DNA from 3 places in the uncultured Succiniclasticum sp. genome. Region 3 is predicted to be linked to each of the others. Evidence: a T-box and tRNA genes for the amino acid it is inferred to sense, from the RefSeq annotation. Region 3 holds a T-box; the other regions hold tRNA genes.

Evidence for each region. A T-box is a leader RNA that pairs with one kind of tRNA and senses whether it is charged. The one in region 3 lies ahead of QZV31_RS09760 (valine--tRNA ligase), so its partner is inferred to be a tRNA-Val.
Region 1: it has a tRNA-Val gene. The T-box ahead of QZV31_RS09760 (valine--tRNA ligase) is inferred to sense a tRNA for this amino acid. The anticodon was not compared.
Region 2: it has a tRNA-Val gene. The T-box ahead of QZV31_RS09760 (valine--tRNA ligase) is inferred to sense a tRNA for this amino acid. The anticodon was not compared.

The regions. Positions count from the first base shown of each region.
Region 1 covers NZ_CADBFF010000013.1:45,583-52,091, reverse strand. Annotated here, with positions in the region: gene QZV31_RS07900 (methylenetetrahydrofolate reductase) at 1-483, opposite strand, end outside; gene QZV31_RS07895 (DUF340 domain-containing protein) at 756-1,202, opposite strand; gene QZV31_RS07890 (DUF3100 domain-containing protein) at 1,199-2,029, opposite strand; gene QZV31_RS07885 (amidohydrolase) at 2,136-3,446, opposite strand; gene QZV31_RS07880 (hypothetical protein) at 3,546-4,448, opposite strand; tRNA gene QZV31_RS07875 (tRNA-Val) at 4,649-4,724, opposite strand; tRNA gene QZV31_RS07870 (tRNA-Glu) at 4,735-4,799, opposite strand; tRNA gene QZV31_RS07865 (tRNA-Asn) at 4,804-4,878, opposite strand; gene QZV31_RS07860 (YhcH/YjgK/YiaL family protein) at 5,058-5,525, opposite strand; gene QZV31_RS07855 (ABC-F family ATP-binding cassette domain-containing protein) at 5,843-6,509, shown strand, end outside.
Region 2 covers NZ_CADBFF010000039.1:14,194-20,702, reverse strand. Annotated here, with positions in the region: gene QZV31_RS12460 (hypothetical protein) at 157-366, opposite strand; tRNA gene QZV31_RS12455 (tRNA-Phe) at 504-579, opposite strand; tRNA gene QZV31_RS12450 (tRNA-Asp) at 584-660, opposite strand; tRNA gene QZV31_RS12445 (tRNA-Val) at 674-749, opposite strand; tRNA gene QZV31_RS12440 (tRNA-Lys) at 753-828, opposite strand; gene QZV31_RS12435 (hypothetical protein) at 979-1,404, opposite strand; gene rsmH (16S rRNA (cytosine(1402)-N(4))-methyltransferase RsmH) at 1,653-2,735, shown strand; gene ilvD (dihydroxy-acid dehydratase) at 2,930-4,606, shown strand; gene QZV31_RS12420 (ABC transporter permease subunit) at 4,914-6,446, opposite strand.
Region 3 covers NZ_CADBFF010000020.1:11,848-18,356, reverse strand. Annotated here, with positions in the region: gene QZV31_RS09775 (NAD(P)/FAD-dependent oxidoreductase) at 1-1,190, shown strand, start outside; gene yihA (ribosome biogenesis GTP-binding protein YihA/YsxC) at 1,242-1,898, shown strand; gene QZV31_RS09765 (cation diffusion facilitator family transporter) at 2,415-3,344, opposite strand; T-box leader at 3,779-4,183, shown strand; gene QZV31_RS09760 (valine--tRNA ligase) at 4,299-6,509, shown strand, end outside.

The DNA of each region.
Region 1 (6,509 bases), on a different contig from region 3:
TTTCAGTTTTTCAATATCATCATTGAGACCGGCGCTTTCCGGATGGCCTTCCGGGTAGCAGGCGCCGCCCACACAAAAATCACCAAAAGATTTGATTTTCTTAGCCAGATCACTGGCATGCTGATACTCCGCATGCTCCAGCGATGTCCCTTCCGGCAGGTCGCCCCGCAGCGCCAGGACGTTGTCAATCCCCTTTGCCTGCAGCTGCTTCAGCATGGATTCGATGCCCTGATCATCCGCATTGATGCAGGTAAAATGCGCCATGGAAGGAATGCCGCATTTATGTACCTCTGCCGCCACAGCCACCGCTTCCCCAGCATTGGACCCGCCGGCCCCGTAGGTCACGCTGATAAAAGAAGGCTTCTGTTCCGCAATGGTATCTACAATTTCCAACGCATTAGCCAGCTGACTTCCCTGTTTAGGCGGAAACAGCTCGCAGGACACGCCCGGTTTTGTTCCTTTTAAAAGATTGATGATTTTCATAGAAACGCCCCTCTCCTTAAAGAACTGCTCAAAAAGATTTCTTCACAGTTCCTGCTCATAGTTTACCAATGATATTATCACAATTTTAGCAGAAACCTTTCAATTTTTCGAACAACTTAGAAAGATATTTTTCTAAAAGTTAAAATTACAATTGAACTGTATCAAATATAACACCTTTCAGAAATAATAAAAGCGCCGGACTTATCGTTTTCAAAATTTCTTTGTAATGAAAACGGTTCAGTCCGGCACTCACATTCGGTAAACTCAAACTGTTAAATCTGTCCAATCGCTTTCAGGATCAGCTGGGCGATGATAGCGGAACCGATATAGGTACCGATGAATACCACGCAGCTTACCACAACGATACGCCAGCTGCTTTCCGCAAAAACGTCAAGGTCTTTGCAGATCGCCACACCGGCATAGGCCAGGATGGGGGTACAGAGCTGCATAAAACCAACCTTGGATACTGCTGCCGAGATGGCGGCCGCGCAAGGCACTCCGGGAACGGTCAGGATACAGCCGATGGTTACCACGTAAGCAACGCCGGGGATGCCGCCGGGAATCACTTTGCCCAGCCAGATGCCCACAAAAGCCAGGGCAATCAGGAACAGCATGCCGGGAATGGCTTCCACAAAACCGTTTTTCGTTCCCACTACGTTAGCAATTAATGAAAGGAAGCCGCAAATTAATAAAACACCTAAGGTTTCACTCATCTTCATTTTGCTTCACCTTCCTTTCCTTCTTCCAGATTCTTAATCACAGGGGGTTCCGGATCCACACCGTATTTCATGCGGTAGGATTTTCTGTACAGCCATTCTGCGAAAGGCAGGGCCATCCAGATACTCATGTACAGGCCGTCCAGACCGGACAGCATGTTGGAGGCGGCGCCGAACGCCGCAATCTGGTCTGCCATCTGAGGGAACATGGCGGACAGGGAACCTACGGCTGCAGTCATCATACTGGCAGAGCCTACACCGGCAGCCATAGCCAGGGCGTAAGGATGGAACGGCAGGTATGCCGCCGCCAGGCTGGCCATCAGACCGAAGAAGATGGTACCGATAACCGTACCGCAGATGTAAACGCCCATAACACCGCGGCCTTCCGGGCCGTCCAGACCGAACCGTTCGCCGATAAGGGCTACGTTCGGTTCACGGGCTACGGAGTGGGCAGCGCCGATGGCTTCCCGCTTCAGCCCTACAAACACTGCCAGGGGAACACCGATGATGATGGTGCCCAGGTTACCGAATTCCTGCAGGATCAGTGCAGGAGAAGCCGCCAGGATCTTCGGCAGGCTCGGACCTACCAGGGTACCGTACCGGGCCATCAGCAGCATCAGGGTAACGCCTAACAGCGAGCTGGCTGTTTTGACATTCTTTTCAGAGGAGATTTTCGTAAACCGGGGCGCTGTCGCTACGCCCATCAGCAACGCGTACATCATGGGCAGCAGCACGATTTTGCCGACACCCACCGTGATGGAAATGTTGCCGATTTTTTCCGCCACAACGATCAGGATGAGAACGATGAGATGGAGACGGAAATCTTTCATTTCACTCACTTCCTTAACAATAATTTTTTATAATCGCAGAGAAACCAAAAAGATAAATTATGATAACACAATGAATTTTGCTTCTCTGAAATTATTTTGGAAAAACTTATTTAGAAAAATAAGAATCGCACTTGGCAATGTATTCTTCTTTGGTCAGCAGCGGTTTGTTATCCGCCAGGATCTTTTTCGCACAGGCCGCGTCATCGTACAACAGGTCCACGATCATGCGGGCAAAGGCTTTGGCCGGGGTAATCACCGCCGCGTCAAAATCCGTCACGGTAAAGTCTTTGGTGTGGAGAGCTCCGTCCGTACCGCCGATGAACGGATGGATGGCCGGCATGAGATGGGACACATCCCCCATGTCAGTAGAAGCACTGAAGTGACCGGAATCCACAATCTCTGTTTCCGGAGAGAACTCTTTCACGTTTGCCACGAACAGGTCGTTCATCTCTTTGCAGCAGTGGAGGGGCAGCATGCCCGGCAGAGTTTCCACAATGGTTTGGGCGCCTACGGCGTCGCCGCCGGCTTTCAGGGCCGCGTCCACCCGTTTGTGGGTGTTGTCGATAGCTTCCATGGTAGCGGCACGCACATACAGTTCCATGCGCACGTCCGCGGGCACGTTGTTCACCAGGTCGCCGCCTTTGGTGATGATGGGATGTACCCGGATGATGTCCTGCTCACGGAAAGTCTCCCGCAGGGCGTTGATGCCCATGAGACCCAGGCAGGCCGCGTTCAGGGCATTGATGCCTTCGTGGGGAGCATTGGCTGCGTGAGCAGACTTGCCGATATACTGCACGGTCTTTCCTACAAACCCGTTGCTGGAACTACCGATGGCCACCGCCTTCTGGGGCATGTTGGCCTGGGAGTGCATCATCATGGTCATGTCGATGTCGTCAAAGTGGCCTTCGTAAATAAGCTGGCCCTTGCCACAGATATAATGCAGTTTCCCCTGCTCCCGCAGGCTCTTCCGGTAGGTAATTTCCACATATTCTTCTGCCGGAACGGAGAAGAACACGGCATCACCTGCCAGTTCCTTCATGACGCCGGATTTGATGATACCGGTGCAGGCCGCCAGCATGACAGAAGTCTGGAGGAAATGGCCGCAGGTGTGGGCCGCTCCGGTAAGAGGATCCGCTTTGGGACTGTCCGGGGTACCGATGGCATCCAGTTCCGCCAGCACCGCCACGGAAGGTCCGGGCTTACCGCCTTTGACCCGGCTTTTGACACCGGTGAGGGCCAGGCCGGTCTGAGGATCCAGACCTAAGGACCGCATATAGTCTTCTACTTTTTTTGCCGTTTTGGTTTCCTTAAAGCCAAGCTCCGGTTCGCTTTCAATGCACAGGGCCAGCTTTTCGATGTCAGCCTTTGCCGCATCGATGGCACTGCAGACCGCAGCTTTCAACGCTTCTTTATCCATGGGAATCAGCTCCTTTGAATTATGGTTCAATCCGTGCTAACCTGTACAACCGTTCTCTTTGTACAGTGGTTCACTTCTGCATAGTTTCTCCAGACCAAATTACAGCCTGATGAGATCTGCAAAATCATTCAGTGAAATATCATATATTTCCATTTGTCCCGTTGCAGATTGCTTGTTTACAGCAGCCGGACCGGACTCACCGGCAGGCGTCCCCTTGGAAGTTTCAGCAGCTTTGCCAGCCGCTCCGTCCACAGGCAACCGTTTCGCTCCGGACGCTCCCGAATAAAGGATGATGCCCAGATTATAATGGTCGTCCACATAGAAGTTTTCCTGACCGGTAATCGTAACGGGAGTGGGTTCCGAAACATTCTTTCCTTTAATATGTCTGATAAGGCGGGCCCTTCCCTTCTGCTGATACCCGATCAGTGTCTGTAAACGGGAAGCGTAATCTGCGTTGGCATCAAACAGTTCTTTCAATTCCATTAAATGCCCGTCTTTTAAATCAAAATTCATGGCTTTCCAGACGATTACGTCACCGGCGCCGCCAGTATACGTTTTTGTTTTAAGGATCACAGAATAAAACGTATCTTTGGCAGCTTTGACTTCATACTCATTGCGTACATACCAGGAAGCAGTCACTCTGCCCGCCGTATTCTTATCCACAATCTTCTTATCCGTATATTTGACCAGATCCGTATTATAACGCAGCATCTCACCTAATTCACGGGGATCTGCGTGAGTACTTTCAAAGGTCTCTATTTCCTCCTTGGACATAATCTGCTTCATCTGTGAATTCACATACGATAACACCGCCTTGTTCACTATGTTATCGACTTGTTTTCCCCCGACGGAACCGGAAATATATGGTACCGCGACATTGACAATTCCCGATCTTGTCCGATTCTCTTTCACAGACAGTTCCGCTGCCATAGCGGGAAATGCCATAAAAACCAAAACCGTAACCATGGATAACAACGCTGTAACTCTTTTTACCGTTAACATAGTAACACCCTTTCAAAAATCATCCTTATCATTTTATTTTCATTTGTCACAATGAGTTCATTCCATAGTAGCCAGTGACCCATATTATCTTAAATTATAACATAAAGCGTCCATAAAATAAATTCGTAACGCATGTATACATTGCGCTGTAAAAACAAAAAAGACAGGCTGTGAACCTGTCCGTCGTTTCTGTCTTTAATTGGTGGGCGCTAACGGGATCGAACCGCTGACATTCTGCTTGTAAGGCAGACGCTCTCCCAGCTGAGCTAAGCGCCCAAAAAAAATATGGTGACCGGTAGCGGATTCGAACCGCTGATACCGCCGTGAAAGGGCGGTGTTGACCAACCGGCCACATTGGCTCCACCAGTAGGGCTCGAACCTACAACCCTTCGGTTAACAGCCGAATGCTCTACCATTGAGCTATGGTGGAATTAGCTCGCAGTCTTAACGACTACGTGAGTTATATTACCACAATCACAAGACCTTGTCAACAACTTTTTTAAGATATTTTTCAGAATCATGCTTATGTATTTTCCAAGCGCTTTCTGAAAATGCAAAAAACCTGTCAGGAAACACAGTCGAACCAGGTCGATAACCGGCATAACCGGTTTACTCGGCCAGCACTTTTACCACAATCTTCTGCACGGCGCAGCCGGCGTGCAGGGCATGGCAGCCGGGACGGTGCAGTTCCCAGGGAAAGAAGATGGCAAAGACGCCGTCGCCCAGGGTAACGCTGTCTTTTTCTCCCGCATCCGCGTAGAAGAGAAGATCGCGTTCCGCAGCGTAATCTTCTATGACTTTATGGGTATCTGCTTTGGCAGTGTAATAAATCTTTTCCGTACCTTCCCCCAGATACTGTACATCAATGTAGGCATTGTGACTTTCCGGCTTTTTGCTGTCTTTGGGTTCTGTCGTGTAACGGTCCACCCGGGCAAAGACCTTGTCTCCGTCCAAATGATATTCACCGTTCTTCACGTTGGTAAAATCTGTTTCCGCAATGTATTGCAGGGCGGTCCCCAGACGTTGGGATACATACGGCAAAAGTTTCGCAATGTCTTTTTTATTACCGGTAATCATGGTGTTTCCTCCTTGTGCGTCATACTTAATCTGCTACTGTTTCGACGAAGCATTGGCAGGGAAACCCACCTCCCACTCCTCAGTGTGCCGCGCATCGCTACGCTCAGCGTGACTTCCTTCGTCGACTGGGACCCTCCCGGGTTGCCCGGCCACTATTAACCAGAATACTAAAGCGTTTTTTATATTGTACCACAAAATTTTTCTGTACAAAAGCAACCTGTATAGGATAGAATAGGCATATATTTTTTTATGCATACGCGTACAGGAAACGGCAGAGGCCGTTTGCTTTTTGAAGTCTTAGTATTACAGGGGGACCTATGAGCTTTTTAACCGTAAGTCACGTAAGCCATTCCTTCGGCGGGCGCCAGATTCTGGAAGATGTTTCCTTCAAACTGGAAAAAGGGGAACACATCGGCCTGGTGGGCGCCAACGGGGAAGGCAAATCTACTTTTTTTAATCTGATCACCAACAACCTGCTGCCTGACGACGGCCAGATCACCTGGCCCGGCAAGATCAAGGTAGGCTATCTGGATCAGATGAGCAGCCTGGAAAACGGCAAGACCATCCGGGACGTGCTCCGCACGGCTTTCAATGAAGATTTTGCCGCCGAGCAGGAAATGCTGGAGCTGTACGACAAAATGGCAGAGGCGGATGAAGATACCATGAACAAAATGCTGGCCCGGGTAGGCGAGATTCAGAGCCGCCTGGAGCACAGCGGTTTTTACTCCCTGGACAGCCAGATTGAAGACTTTGCCAACGGCCTGGGCCTGGGAGATATCGGTCTGGACAGGGATGTAGCAGATCTTTCCGGCGGACAGCGCAACAAGGTACTGCTGGCCAAGCTGCTGTTGCAGGATTCCGATATTCTGCTGCTGGACGAGCCCACCAACTATCTGGATGTGGAGCACATCCGCTGGCTCACCCGCTTCCTGCAGAATTACGAAAACGCTTTCATCCTCATCTCCCATGACGTAGCCTTTTTAA
Region 2 (6,509 bases), on a different contig from region 3:
GCAAAAAATAGAAGAGGAATCATCAGAAAAGGGTTAGCTTCCGCTAACACATCACGCAAAAATTAGTTAGCTTTCGCTAACCAATTGTATTTTACTGTATCGTTTACCTTTTGTCAAGCATTTTTACAAAGACTCTGCAAAAACTTCGGAATCACTTCACATAAACACATGAGGCGCGCCGGGAGGCAGCAACCCCAACAGGTCTGCCAGAAAATAGGCAGACGCGGGAATCAGGATTCCGAAAGCAGTTCCCCAGGCTTTGTCACCCGTCTGAAAATTACGGTAACAGCCGCGGATACTGCAGATCAATATAAGTCCCCAGATAAAAATAAGGGAAGTTGTAGTACTCTCTCCGCCAGGAAACATAAACGACACCTTCTTTTTCAACGATACCGTTGCATTAACGCTTTTCAACAAAAACCTGCTATTCAGAAAACGTTACACAGGTTTCTTTATACAAAATTACCCACGGTATAGTATCCGTGGGTAACAATTATTCAGAATGGTGCCTCAGCACAGAATCGAACTGTGGACACAGGGATTTTCAGTCCCTTGCTCTACCAACTGAGCTACCGAGGCATAGTGGCGACCCGGACGAGACTCGAACTCGTGACCTCCGCCGTGACAGGGCGGCATTCTAACCAACTGAACCACCGGGCCACACATAAAAAAATGGTGGGCGCTAACGGGATCGAACCGCTGACATTCTGCTTGTAAGGCAGACGCTCTCCCAGCTGAGCTAAGCGCCCACATGGTGATCGACCGGGGGCTCGAACCCCGGACCCACTGATTAAGAGTCAGTTGCTCTGCCAGCTGAGCTAGTCGACCACTTGACGTGTTACTGGAATATTATAGAACAAAGGAAAGGGATTGTCAAGAAAAAGTTGATAAATCTCGAAGAAATTCAAACAATATTTCTCTTTCCCTTGCCAAGCAACATCTTAATCCGACGAGAAGAACGACTCGAATAGCTTGTCATTAATCCGCAATTTCCAGTTTTTCCAGATTTCTGTACATGAAATCCAAACGGTCAAATCCAAAATCCAGATAATGCTGGATGCTGTCCGTCGTTGTATTTTCCGGCCAGAATACTATGATCAGATTCTTCCCTTCCACATTATAATTATAGCTGTCCGCTGTATGATGGCGGTTCAGCAGACCGTTAAACTGCTGCAATACTGCCACGCATTTACGCGGGTGATATTTACTTAAATCCGCACCGACTACCTTTACCATCATAAAACGTCCGGGGGGAACTGCAATCACTCCCATATAATCTATGCCAGCCGCTTCGGAATGATGTTTGATAATATATACGTCGTTACCCGTAGCGGAATCAACCATAACCTCATACGGAACATTTTTTTCATCCAGCCATGCCCGCACATCTTCAATCGTTATCATCAGTCCTCATCCTCCTTCATTAATCGCGGAGTAATATTACTATATTATTATAATATATTATCCCTTTACGAACAAGCGCTCTTCCGTTTTCATTCATAAGTTTTTTCAGAATTGAAAATTAGAAATGCACCCGTTGTTTCACGTGAAACAATTTCTGTTTTTAACCTTTTCAAAATTCACAATTCAATTTATAATTTACAAGATAAGACTCTGAACAAATCAAACACGTCAAAGGAAAACAGAAGGATATGAATTCGAATACCAAAGAAACAAAACATACTGCTCCGGAAAAACATGTGCGAAGAAAACACTATGCCGGACGTTATCCAAAAAATTTTGAAGAAAAATATAAAGAACTGAATCCGGAAAAATACCAGGATATTGCAACCCATGTAAAAGCAAAAGGGAGCACTCCGGCAGGCACCCATATTCCCATCATGGTCAGGGAAATCCTTGACTTCCTGCAAATCAAACCGGGTCAGACCGGTTTTGACGCAACACTGGGATACGGAGGCCACACCCGCGCCATGCTGGAACAGTTACAAGGCAAAGGACATCTGCATGCAACAGATGTAGACCCCATTGAGTCTGGGAAAACACAGAAACGGTTGCTGGACGCAGGGTATGGCGACGATATTTTAACCATACATCATATGAATTTTGCAGGTATCGATAAAATCGCTGCCGAATCAGGTCCTTTCGATTTTATCCTGGCAGATTTGGGCATTTCCTCCATGCAGCTGGATAATCCGGCACGTGGTTTTTCTTACAAAACAGACGGCCCTCTTGACCTGCGCATGAATCCGCAGCGTGGCATCTCTGCCGCAAAACTGCTGCGAAAGCTTTCCGCGGAAGAGCTGGAAGGAATGCTTATGGAAAACGCAGATGAACCTTATGCAGAAGAAATCGCGCGAACCATTTCCTCTGACATACAAAACGGTATTCCCATTAATACAACAAAAGAGCTGTATCGGGAAATAGAAAAAGCACTCTCCCATCTTCCGGGAAATGAACGAAGGCAAAGCGTAAAGAAAAGCTGCGCCCGTGTCTTTCAGGCACTGCGGATTGATGTAAACGCAGAAATGGAATCCCTGTATGCCTTTCTTGAAAAACTCCCCTGCGCACTGGCACCGGGCGGGCGGGTTGCCATCCTGACCTTCCATTCCGGAGAAGACCGGCTGGTTAAAAAAGCTTTCAAGCAGTATGTTAAAGAAGGTCTGTTCAGCGACGCCGCCAGAGACGTAATCCGCCCATCGGCAGAAGAATGTGTTGCCAACCCCAGATCCAAATCCACAAAGCTGCGCTGGGCAATACGGTCTGAAAGCGAATAGTTCAGCCATCTTATCTTCGCGGTTTAAAAGCTGTAACGCTTTTTACATTTTACTTGTTTATCAACGCGTAATCCCATGTCATCTTCTGCCATCTGATTGACAATCACCTATTATAGGCATAAAATTATATAGATACATTCGTTGGAATAAACGAAGAAAACTCCATATTTTTTTGAAAGAAAAGAGGTTATCCTATGCGAAGCGATTTAGTTAAAAAAGGTTCCACCCGTGCTGCACACCGTTCTCTGTTTTATGCACTCGGATTCAGCGACGAAGACTTGAAAAAGCCGCTGATTGCAGTTGTTAATTCCCAGACTGATATCATTGCCGGTCATGCCCATCTGGACGACCAGGCCAAAATGGTAAAATACGGCATCCTCGCAGCTGGCGGCGTTCCCATTGAAGTTCCTGCCATCGGCCTTTGCGACGGTATCGCCATGGGCCATGAAGGGATGAAATACCCGCTGGCAAGCCGCGAACTGATCGCCGACAGCATTGAAGCGCAGATTAACGGCCACGCCTTTGACGGCATGGTACTGATCCCCAACTGCGATAAAATTGTACCCGGCATGCTGATGGCTGCGCTGCGCCTGAATATCCCTGCTGTATTCTGCAGCGGCGGCCCCATGCTCCCCGGTCGTTACGAGGGTAAAGACATTTCTATTTCCACCACGTTTGAAGCGGCCGGCCGTTTTGAAGCCGGCAAAATCGATAAAGCAGAACTGTCCCGCATCGAACGCTGCTCCTGCCCCGGCTGCGGCAGCTGCGCCGGTCTGTTCACCGCAAATACCATGAACTGCCTCACCGAAGTGTTAGGCATGGGCCTGCCCGGCAACGGGACCATTCCTGCAGCCTTCCAAGGTGACCGTGCCCGTCTGGCCAAAAAAGCGGGCGAAACCGTTGTCCGCCTGGTTAAAGAACAGCTCCTGCCACGGGATATCATGACTATGAACGCCTTTAAGAATGCCATCACGGTGGACATGGCCATCGGCGGCAGCTCCAACACAGCGTTGCACTTACCGGCTATCGCCCACGAAGCCGGACTCAAACTGCCCTTATCCCTGTTTGACAAAATCTCCAAGAAGACTCCGTACCTGACCAAACTGAGCCCCGGAGGTTTCCATCATATGATTGACCTGAACGAAGCCGGCGGCATTTCTGCTGTCATGAATGAACTGAGCAAACTGGGACTCATTAACAAGAGCTGCAAGACCGTCACCGGCAAGACCATCGGTGCTTTGATCAAAAACGCGGTCATTACGCGTCCGGATGTAATCCGCACCGTAGAAGACCCCTACCGCAAGACCGGCGGCATCGCCGTACTGACCGGCAACATCGCGCCCATGTGCTCTGTTGTAAAAGAGAGTGCCGTAGCGGAAGAGATGCTGGTACATTCCGGTCCGGCCCGGGTATTTAACTCGGAAGACGAAGCTATCAAAGCCATTTGCGCCAAAAAGATTAACAAGGGCGATGTAGTCGTTATCCGTTATGAAGGACCCAAAGGCGGCCCGGGCATGCGGGAGATGCTGAATCCCACCTCCGTACTGGCCGGCATGGGACTGGATAAAGACGTTGCCCTTCTCACCGACGGTCGCTTCTCCGGTGCAACGCGCGGCGCCTGCATCGGCCATATCTCTCCGGAAGCCCGTGAAGGCGGCAACATTGCGTTAATCGAAGAAGGCGACATCATCGAGATCAACATCCCGAAACGTTCACTAAACGTTAAGGTTTCCGACAAAGAACTGGAAAAACGCCGGGCAAAATGGAAATGCCCGCCGCCCAAAGTAAAGACTGGTTACCTGGCCCGTTATGCAGCGCTGGTATCCTCCGCCGCAGAAGGCGCCATTGTCCGTGTGCCCGGTGAAGAGTAATTATTGAAAGCAAAACAGAATCATAATCAGGTGTGTTTCTGTTGAATAATCTTTACTTTCGTTTTAAACGCGGAACCGGTTTTTAAAAGTACTCTTGTGAATAATTACAAAACAAAACTGTACAAGGCAATGGAATTTCCACTTGCTTTGTACAGCTTTTATTTTGCTTTATATTTCTTTGCGTTTATATTTCTTTTGAAACAACAGAATGGATTCGAATTATGTTTACATTCTTTCCTTTTCACGTATTGGAACAATCGTCATTGTGTTTTCCATTACGCAAGAGGCATCGTACTACCATACCTGCTTACCTGACTTTACGCAACCGATATGCCCTGCGGTATTTTTCCGAAACGGCTCCTGCCGCAGCCACCACCAGTATCAGGCCCCAAAGCAGCGCGCCTGCCTGTTTCCATTCGTAGTGATTCATAGCCAGAACCAAAGGAGTACCGATGCCGCCCGCACCAACCAGGCCCAATACGGCAACTTCCCGCAGGTTGATGTCCATGCGGTAGATAACGGCGGACAAATAGTGCGGCAGTATCTGGGGAACCACAGCCCAACGCACAGCCGCCAGAAGATTAACACCTGAAGCACGTAACGCATAGTACGGTTTCAAGTCAATGCTGTCAATGGCAATCAGGAAGCGTTTGGCCAAAAGACCGATGCTGCACAGAGCCATGGTCAGCACGCCGGCAAACGGCCCAGGTCCGGTCACCCGGATCCACAGCAACCCGTAAACAAGGACCGGCACCGAACGGAACACAAGCAACAGCAGACGAACCAACAGTGCTGCAAAACCAAAAAAGCGGAAACAGGAAAAAACAGATAACAGAAGGGCGAATAAAGTTCCTCCGAGAGTTCCCAAAAAAGCAATGCACAGGCTTTCAAATAACAAGGCTGGCACCGCATCCGGGTCCGGAGAAAACATCATTGTAATATCCGGATTTACAACGCCTTCAACAATAGATTCCAGCGCGGTTTTGTTCACATCTGATATGGCCGGAAATCCGTTTAAAAAAGAGAAAATGATGAAAAAAGCGCACAGAATCACGGGGACATACCCTTTTTTGTGTTTTGTTTCCGATTCTACCAGACGAACGCGCAGGAACCCGCTTAAACTCTCCGTTGCCAACACTACCAGATATAACACGCAAAGAATCATGCCCACTTTGGAGTACTCCCGCCAGGCCAGCTTCTCATTTAGCAAAAGACCTATGCCTCCCGCCCCCACAAAACCCAACACCGCAGCGTTACGCACATTGGATTCCAACAGATACAGCAGGTTGGCAAGATAACCCGGGAGTATCTGCTTCCACACAGAGACCCACCAGGCTTTGAGGCGCCCCGCTCCCGCATATTCCAGCACACGGGCCGCATGCAGGTCTGCGTTCTCGCTGTCTTCGTATCCCAACCGGGAAAGCACTGCCCCGGTGGACAGGGTAACCGCTATGATGCCGGACCACATGCCAAGACCGAACACAAACGTACAGAGCAAGGCCAGAATCAGCACGGGAATGCATCGAAACACGTGTACTGCCGTCTTAAGGGCAATCCGCACAGCTTTCCACTGATTCACATACCCGTTGCACAGTACTGTCCCCGCTGCTCCGATGATTCCGCCAAAAACGGTTCCCAGAAGGGAAATATACACTGTGTCCCGCAGCGGAACCAGAATCACATCCAGAAAGGAAGTATCCGGAGGGAACATCCTGCCGACAGTGTCAATAAAGTAATGTCCCCGCTCCCATAACAGGGGCAGGGAAAACTCTGTCTGCCATAAGGAAATTAGCAGACAAAGCACAACTATTACACTGCGGACAAGATATGACCGTTTCATTTCTTTCCCTCTTATACAACAACAATTTCAGTAAAAACTTTTTGTTGATAGACATACTCTGCC
Region 3 (6,509 bases):
GGGGGTTCGGCGGCGCCGGTGCGTTTTCGGACGGCAAATATAACTTTACTACCGAATTTGGCGGCTGGCTGCCAGAGTATCTGCCCAAGCAGACCGTGATGGACCTGATTGATTACGTGGACTCCATCAACTGCCGGTACGGTGCGCCCGGCGAAACCTTTACAACCAAGAATTCTTCCATCGGCCGCAAGGCCCTGGGCTATGACCTGCATCTGTTAAACGGCAAGGTCCGCCATCTGGGTACTGAAAACAATCTGCAGATTATGGAAAATATTTTCGAAGACCTGAGTAAAAAGGTTGATATTTTCTGTGATACCAAAGTGAACAGCTTTTGCAAGGAAGCGGATGAATTCGTGCTGGATACGTCAAAAGGCGAACTGCGCAGTACCTATCTGATTGCGGCTCCCGGCCGGGCCGGCGCGGAATGGTTTACGGAGCAGGGCCGGAAGCTGGGGCTTGCTTTTACCAATAATGCGGTAGACGTAGGCGTCCGGGTGGAAGTTCCGGCTGCGGTCTTCAAGCACATTACCGACGAAGTGTATGAGGCAAAGCTGGTTTACCGTACGAAGCAGTACAATGACCTGGTGCGGACGTTCTGTATGAACCCCAACGGCTATGTGGTGGCGGAAAACACGGACGGCATCGTTACCGTAAACGGTCACAGCTATGCGGATCCGGCACGGCAGAGTGAAAATACGAATTTTGCCCTGCTGGTGAGCAATAAATTTACGGAACCCTTTAAAGAACCCCACCAATACGGCAAACGGATTGCGTCTTTTTCCAATCTGTTAGGCGGAGGCGTTCTGCTGCAACGTTTCGGAGATCTGGTCAAAGGCCGCCGTACCAATGAGAGAAGGCTGGCAAAAAGCTTTACGCGTCCTACCCTGAACGCAACGCCGGGGGATTTGAGCCTGGTGCTGCCGAAGCGGCAACTGGACGATATTATTGAAATGATTTATGCGTTGGACAAGATTGCTCCCGGCATGGCCAACGCGGATACGCTTCTGTACGGGGTGGAAGTGAAATTCTACAGTTCCCGTCTGGATCTGGATGAGCATCTGGAAACAAAAATTCCTAACTTGTTTGCGGCCGGGGACGGCGCCGGCATTACCAGAGGTTTGTCCCAAGCCAGTGCCAGCGGTGTATTTATTGCGAGAGAGATAGGAAAACGAGCACAGAAATTATCGTGAAGAGGGCCGCGACGGAACGCGGCGTTATCGGATACAGATGAGGAGGTGCACATGGCAAAAGAACACTGGGATGTGATCCGTGCGGAATTTATTACATCTGCAGTCCGCGCGGAACAGTATCCCAAACCATATTTACCGGAAGTAGCGTTTATCGGGCGTTCTAATGTGGGCAAGTCTTCTTTGATCAATTCGGTCTGCCGCCGGAATGGGCTGGCCAGGGTCAGCTCTTCGCCCGGCAAGACGCAGACGCTGAATTTTTATCGGCTGGATGCCAAGCGGGTCACGGAACAGGCCGAAGACAGGACACAGTTTTATCTGGTGGATCTTCCCGGTTATGGGTTCGCAAAAACCAATCATAAAAACAAGGAACAGTGGTCCGGTTTTATCCGCAAGTATCTGGAGGAGGCTCCGAACCTGGCGCTGGTCTGCCAGCTTATGGACATACGCCATAATCTGATGGACAGTGATGTGGAGGCCTATAAATGGATGCAGGAGTGTGGGCTCAACGTTCATGTCGTGCTTACCAAAGCGGATAAACTCAGCCGGAATGCGGCGATGTCACAGCGCGCGGCGTTTAAGAAGGCGCTGGGACTTGCGGAGGAACAGATTACAGCCTATTCCGTTTTGCAGCCTACCATGCGGCTGGACTTTATTAACCGCATCATGGCAGCCCTGACAGCAAATTCGGAAGTGAATTTGGAAGAATAATCTTCCGGCTGCATGATTTTTGCAAAAAAATAAAATAAATAGCTTGACAGACTTAATAGGAATCGTTATAATTAAAGCATCAAATAAATATTTCGTGCAGTTTATTAAATCGGCGTAATTCCGATGTGATCCCGTCACCGTATAACCGGAATGTAAACTGTATAAGCATCCGTGCTTAACCTGCGAGCGACAGGATAGTGATGTTAGACAGGAAGTACCTTTCTAGGTGAGAGTGGGAAGGTGCCAGTGACCGATATCAAGACCGTTCTTGCGCAAGCAGAAACGGTCTTATTCTTTTACTTGCAGGGCGAAATATTATTGATTGTTTAATTTGCTATTCACAAGTCATTTAGCAAAATTCCCATCCTTCTCCTTCTCCTTTTGACACAGCTGCAAATAAAAAACCCGCATCTGGACCATGCGGGTTTTTTATTTGCCTGAAAAAGGCGGAGTATTTAGCAGTGTATTTAAATGTAAGAATTACCGGTATGCATTTTCGGATTCCGAAACCCCGGTTTAATGGCGGTGTTCCCCGTAACACTCATGGCAAACTTCGCTTACAGGATTGATATGTACCATGCAGTGTTTGACATTGGGGAAATCCTTTTCAATGGAATGGTGGATGCTTTCCGCAATCTGATGGGATTGCAGCAGGGTCAGGTTATCGTCGGCGCTGACTTCCACATCCACAAAGATGCGGCTGCCGAACTGGCGGGTGTGCAGCAGGTCGATGTGATTGACGCCGGGGATTGCGGCGACCTTGGCCCGCATGGCATCTTCTTCTTCCTTGGAGCAGGCTTTGTCAACCATTTTATCAATGGCTCCCATAAAAATTTCATAGCCGGCCTGCAGGATCATCAGACAGATTACCACGCTGGCGATGGGGTCCAGGATGGGGTAGCCCATGCGGGCGCCCAGAATACCGATGAAGCTGCCGACGGAAGACAGGGAATCGCTGCGGTGGTGCCAGGCGTCTGCCATCAGCGCATCGGATTCCAGCATCAGCGCATAATGACGCGTGTACCAGTACATGGCTTCTTTTACTACAATAGAAATGATGGCGGCTGCCAGGGGCAGGAACGTAGGAATGGTAATAGACTCTGTATCCTGGTTCAGGATTTTCTCTATGCCGGCGTAGCCGATGGCAAGTCCGGTCAGGGCTAAAATAACAGAGAGCAGGATGGAAGCCACGCACTCCAGGCGTTCATGGCCATACTGGTGGTCGTCGTCCGACGCTCTTCCGGAGATTTTGATGCCGGCCATGACAATAAACGTTGCGAAAACATCCGAAGCCGAATGGATGGCATCGGAGACCATGGCAGCGGAATGACCGAAGATACCGGCGACAAATTTGCCCAGGGACAGAAAGACGTTGACCGCGATGCTGTACCAGGAGATGCGCATGGCAATCTTTTCACGGTTGGAAGTAACATGCAGTGAATTCATAAAAACACTCCTTTATATTTTGATGGGGCGTTTTATGATGCTGCGTACGCCGGACGCTGCCCTTTGCTGCAGAAAATAAGGAAACGCGGATGAATCCGTCTGTAAATAAACGCATGTAATCAGCGTATCTTTATAAGGCAGATGCAACATGGGGCAGTGGAACGAAGTATGCCTTTCGGGATATTAACGACAATGATAAGGCCATGCAAATGATTTGTCAATAGGAATTTTTCCTTGTTAACATGCGCTAACACCAGTTAGCATCGGCTTCGCCGCATGGTGCATGTATCAGGGGAAATGTAAAATTTTTATAAATTTATTTCTGTTTTGCGTCGGATAAGCCCGCCTGGCTGTGCAATTTTTATTCCGGAGAAAAAATAGTGCTTGACAGCGTTACCCGAGGTTGGTAAACTAAAAAAGTACAATTTTTTATAAAAACGGCTGGGAACGGGAGGAGTACTGCAGGAAGACCTGAAGAGAGGGCGAGGCTGGTGAAAATCGTCCGGTGGAAATGCAGGAAGGTAGCCCGGGAGCCGGAACGCTGAAGTATGACAGAGAAAATAATGATTCGCAGCCAAATCTTCATATTATCTTATGTGATGATTTGCGAATGAACGGCAAGTTCATGGAATGAATGCGCGTTTTGTTGTGCATCTCTGTAATATGCGTAAGCGTTCCCGTGTTACACGTTACGTAATCAATAAGAGCTTTGTCCATAGTCAGGTGGGCATCCTATCACGCAAATATTGATTCAATCCGTAGTTGCGTAAAATATGCCGGAGTTTCACCTGAATAATGAACAGAGAATTCAGGTGGTACCACGGTCATTCGTCCTGTTGCAATGTTGTAACAGGGCTTTTTTGTTTTCATAAGGAGACGCTGATTAATCAGTGTTGCCTTAAGCATTGAGTTTGGTAATAATTAAATTTTTATAGGTTCACAGGAGGAAAGAACATGGCAGAAGAGCACAACATCCCTAAAACGTATGATCCCGCATCGGTGGAGAAGAAATGGTATCAGTTCTGGGAAAAGAATAAATATTTCCACGCGGAACCGGACCCGGACAGAAAACCGTTTACCATTGTCATTCCGCCTCCCAATATTACAGGACAGCTGCACATGGGGCATGCCCTGGACAACACGCTGCAGGATATCCTGATCCGCTGGCACCGTATGATGGGGGATAACACAATCTGGTTCCCCGGCTACGACCATGCCGGACTGGCAACCCAGATTAAGGTAGAAGAAGAAATTAAAAAGAATGAAGGACTGACCCGCTATGACCTGGGCCGGGAAGAGTTCGTGAAACGGGTCTGGGCCTGGAAAGAACAGTACAGCAACCGGATCATCGACCAGCTGAAATGTCTGGGCATTTCCTGCGACTGGGACCGCATCCGCTTTACTCTGGATGAAGGCTGCTCCCGGGCGGTGCGGGAAGTGTTTGTTTCCTTATATGAAAGGGGACTGATTTACCGGGGCACCCGCATCACCAACTGGTGTGTCAACTGCAATACGGCGTTAAGCGATATCGAAGTAGAGCACAAGGACGACGCGGGCCATCTGTGGTATATCAAATATCCGATCATCGGTCATGAAGGGGAATACCTGACCATTGCCACCACCCGTCCGGAGACTATCCCCGGCGATACGGCGGTGGCCGTAAATCCGAAAGACGAGCGGTACGGCAAGCTGGTAGGCGAAAAAATCATGCTGCCGATCATGAACCGGGTAATTCCCATTATCGCCGATGACTATGTTGATACAGAATTCGGTACCGGCGCGGTAAAGATTACTCCGGCCCATGACCCCAACGACTATGAGATGAGCCTGCGGCAGAACCTGGAGGCCATTGTTGTCATCGATAAAGACGGTATCATGACCAAAGAGTCCGGACGCTATGAAGGGCAGGAACGGTATGAATGTCGTAAGAATATCGTAAAAGATCTGGACGAACTGGGACTGCTGGTAAAAATTGAAGACTGTCCTCATTCCGTAGGTCACTGCCAGCGCTGCGGCGAACCGATTGAGGCCCTGATTTCCACCCAGTGGTTCGTAAAGATGGAGCCGCTGCTGAAGGCTGCTACGGACTGCGTAAAAGACGGCCGCACCCAATTCGTGCCGGAACGTTTTACCAAGAACTATCTGGGCTGGATGGAAAACATGCACGACTGGTGCATCAGCCGCCAGATTTGGTGGGGACACCGGATCCCTGTCTGGTACTGTGACGACTGCGGCGCGGAAATCGCGTCCCGTACGGATATGGACAAATGCCCGAAGTGCGGCGGTCACGTGCATCAGGATGAAGATGCCCTGGATACCTGGTTCAGTTCTGCCTTGTGGCCGTTCTCCATCATGGGCTGGCCGGAAAAGACAGATGTCCTGAAGCAGTTCTATCCCACCAGCGTACTGGTGACCGGCTACGATATCATCTTCTTCTGGGTGGCCCGCATGCTGATCATGGGCATGGAATTTATGAAGGACATTCCCTTTGACCGGGTGTTTATCCACGGCCTGGTCCGGGATGAGCAGGGCCGGAAGATGAGCAAATCCCTGGGCAACGGTATCGATCCGCTGCAGGTGATCGAACAGTATGGCTGCGATACCCTGCGCTTCATGCTGATCACCGGCAATACGCCCGGCAATGACATGCGTTTCTACTGGAGCCGTCTGGAAGCCACCCGGAACTTTGCCAATAAAATCTGGAACGCTTCCCGCTTCGCGCTGATGAATCTGGAAGGCTATCAGGCCGACGCGAAACGGGCTCCGTACGAGCTGGCGGATAAGTGGATCCTTTCCCGCATGCAGGATGTGGCTGCAGATGTGACCACGCTGCTGGATAAGTTCGAGCTGGGCGAAGCGGGCCGAACCGTGTATGATTTCATCTGGGGCGAGATCTGCGACTGGTATATTGAATTGATCAAACCGAGACTGTACGGCAAAGCCGGGGAAGAAGCACGTGCAACGGCCCAGCAGGTGCTGGTGACCGTGCTGACCGGCGCTATGAAACTGTTGCATCCTTACATGCCGTTTATTACGGAAGAGATTTATCAGGCACTGCCCCATGATACTGAAAGCATCATGATCAGCGCCTGGCCGAAGGCGGATCCCGCCTTGCAGGATAAGGCGGCGGAAAAGGGCATGGAAGCCATCATGAACGCCATCCGG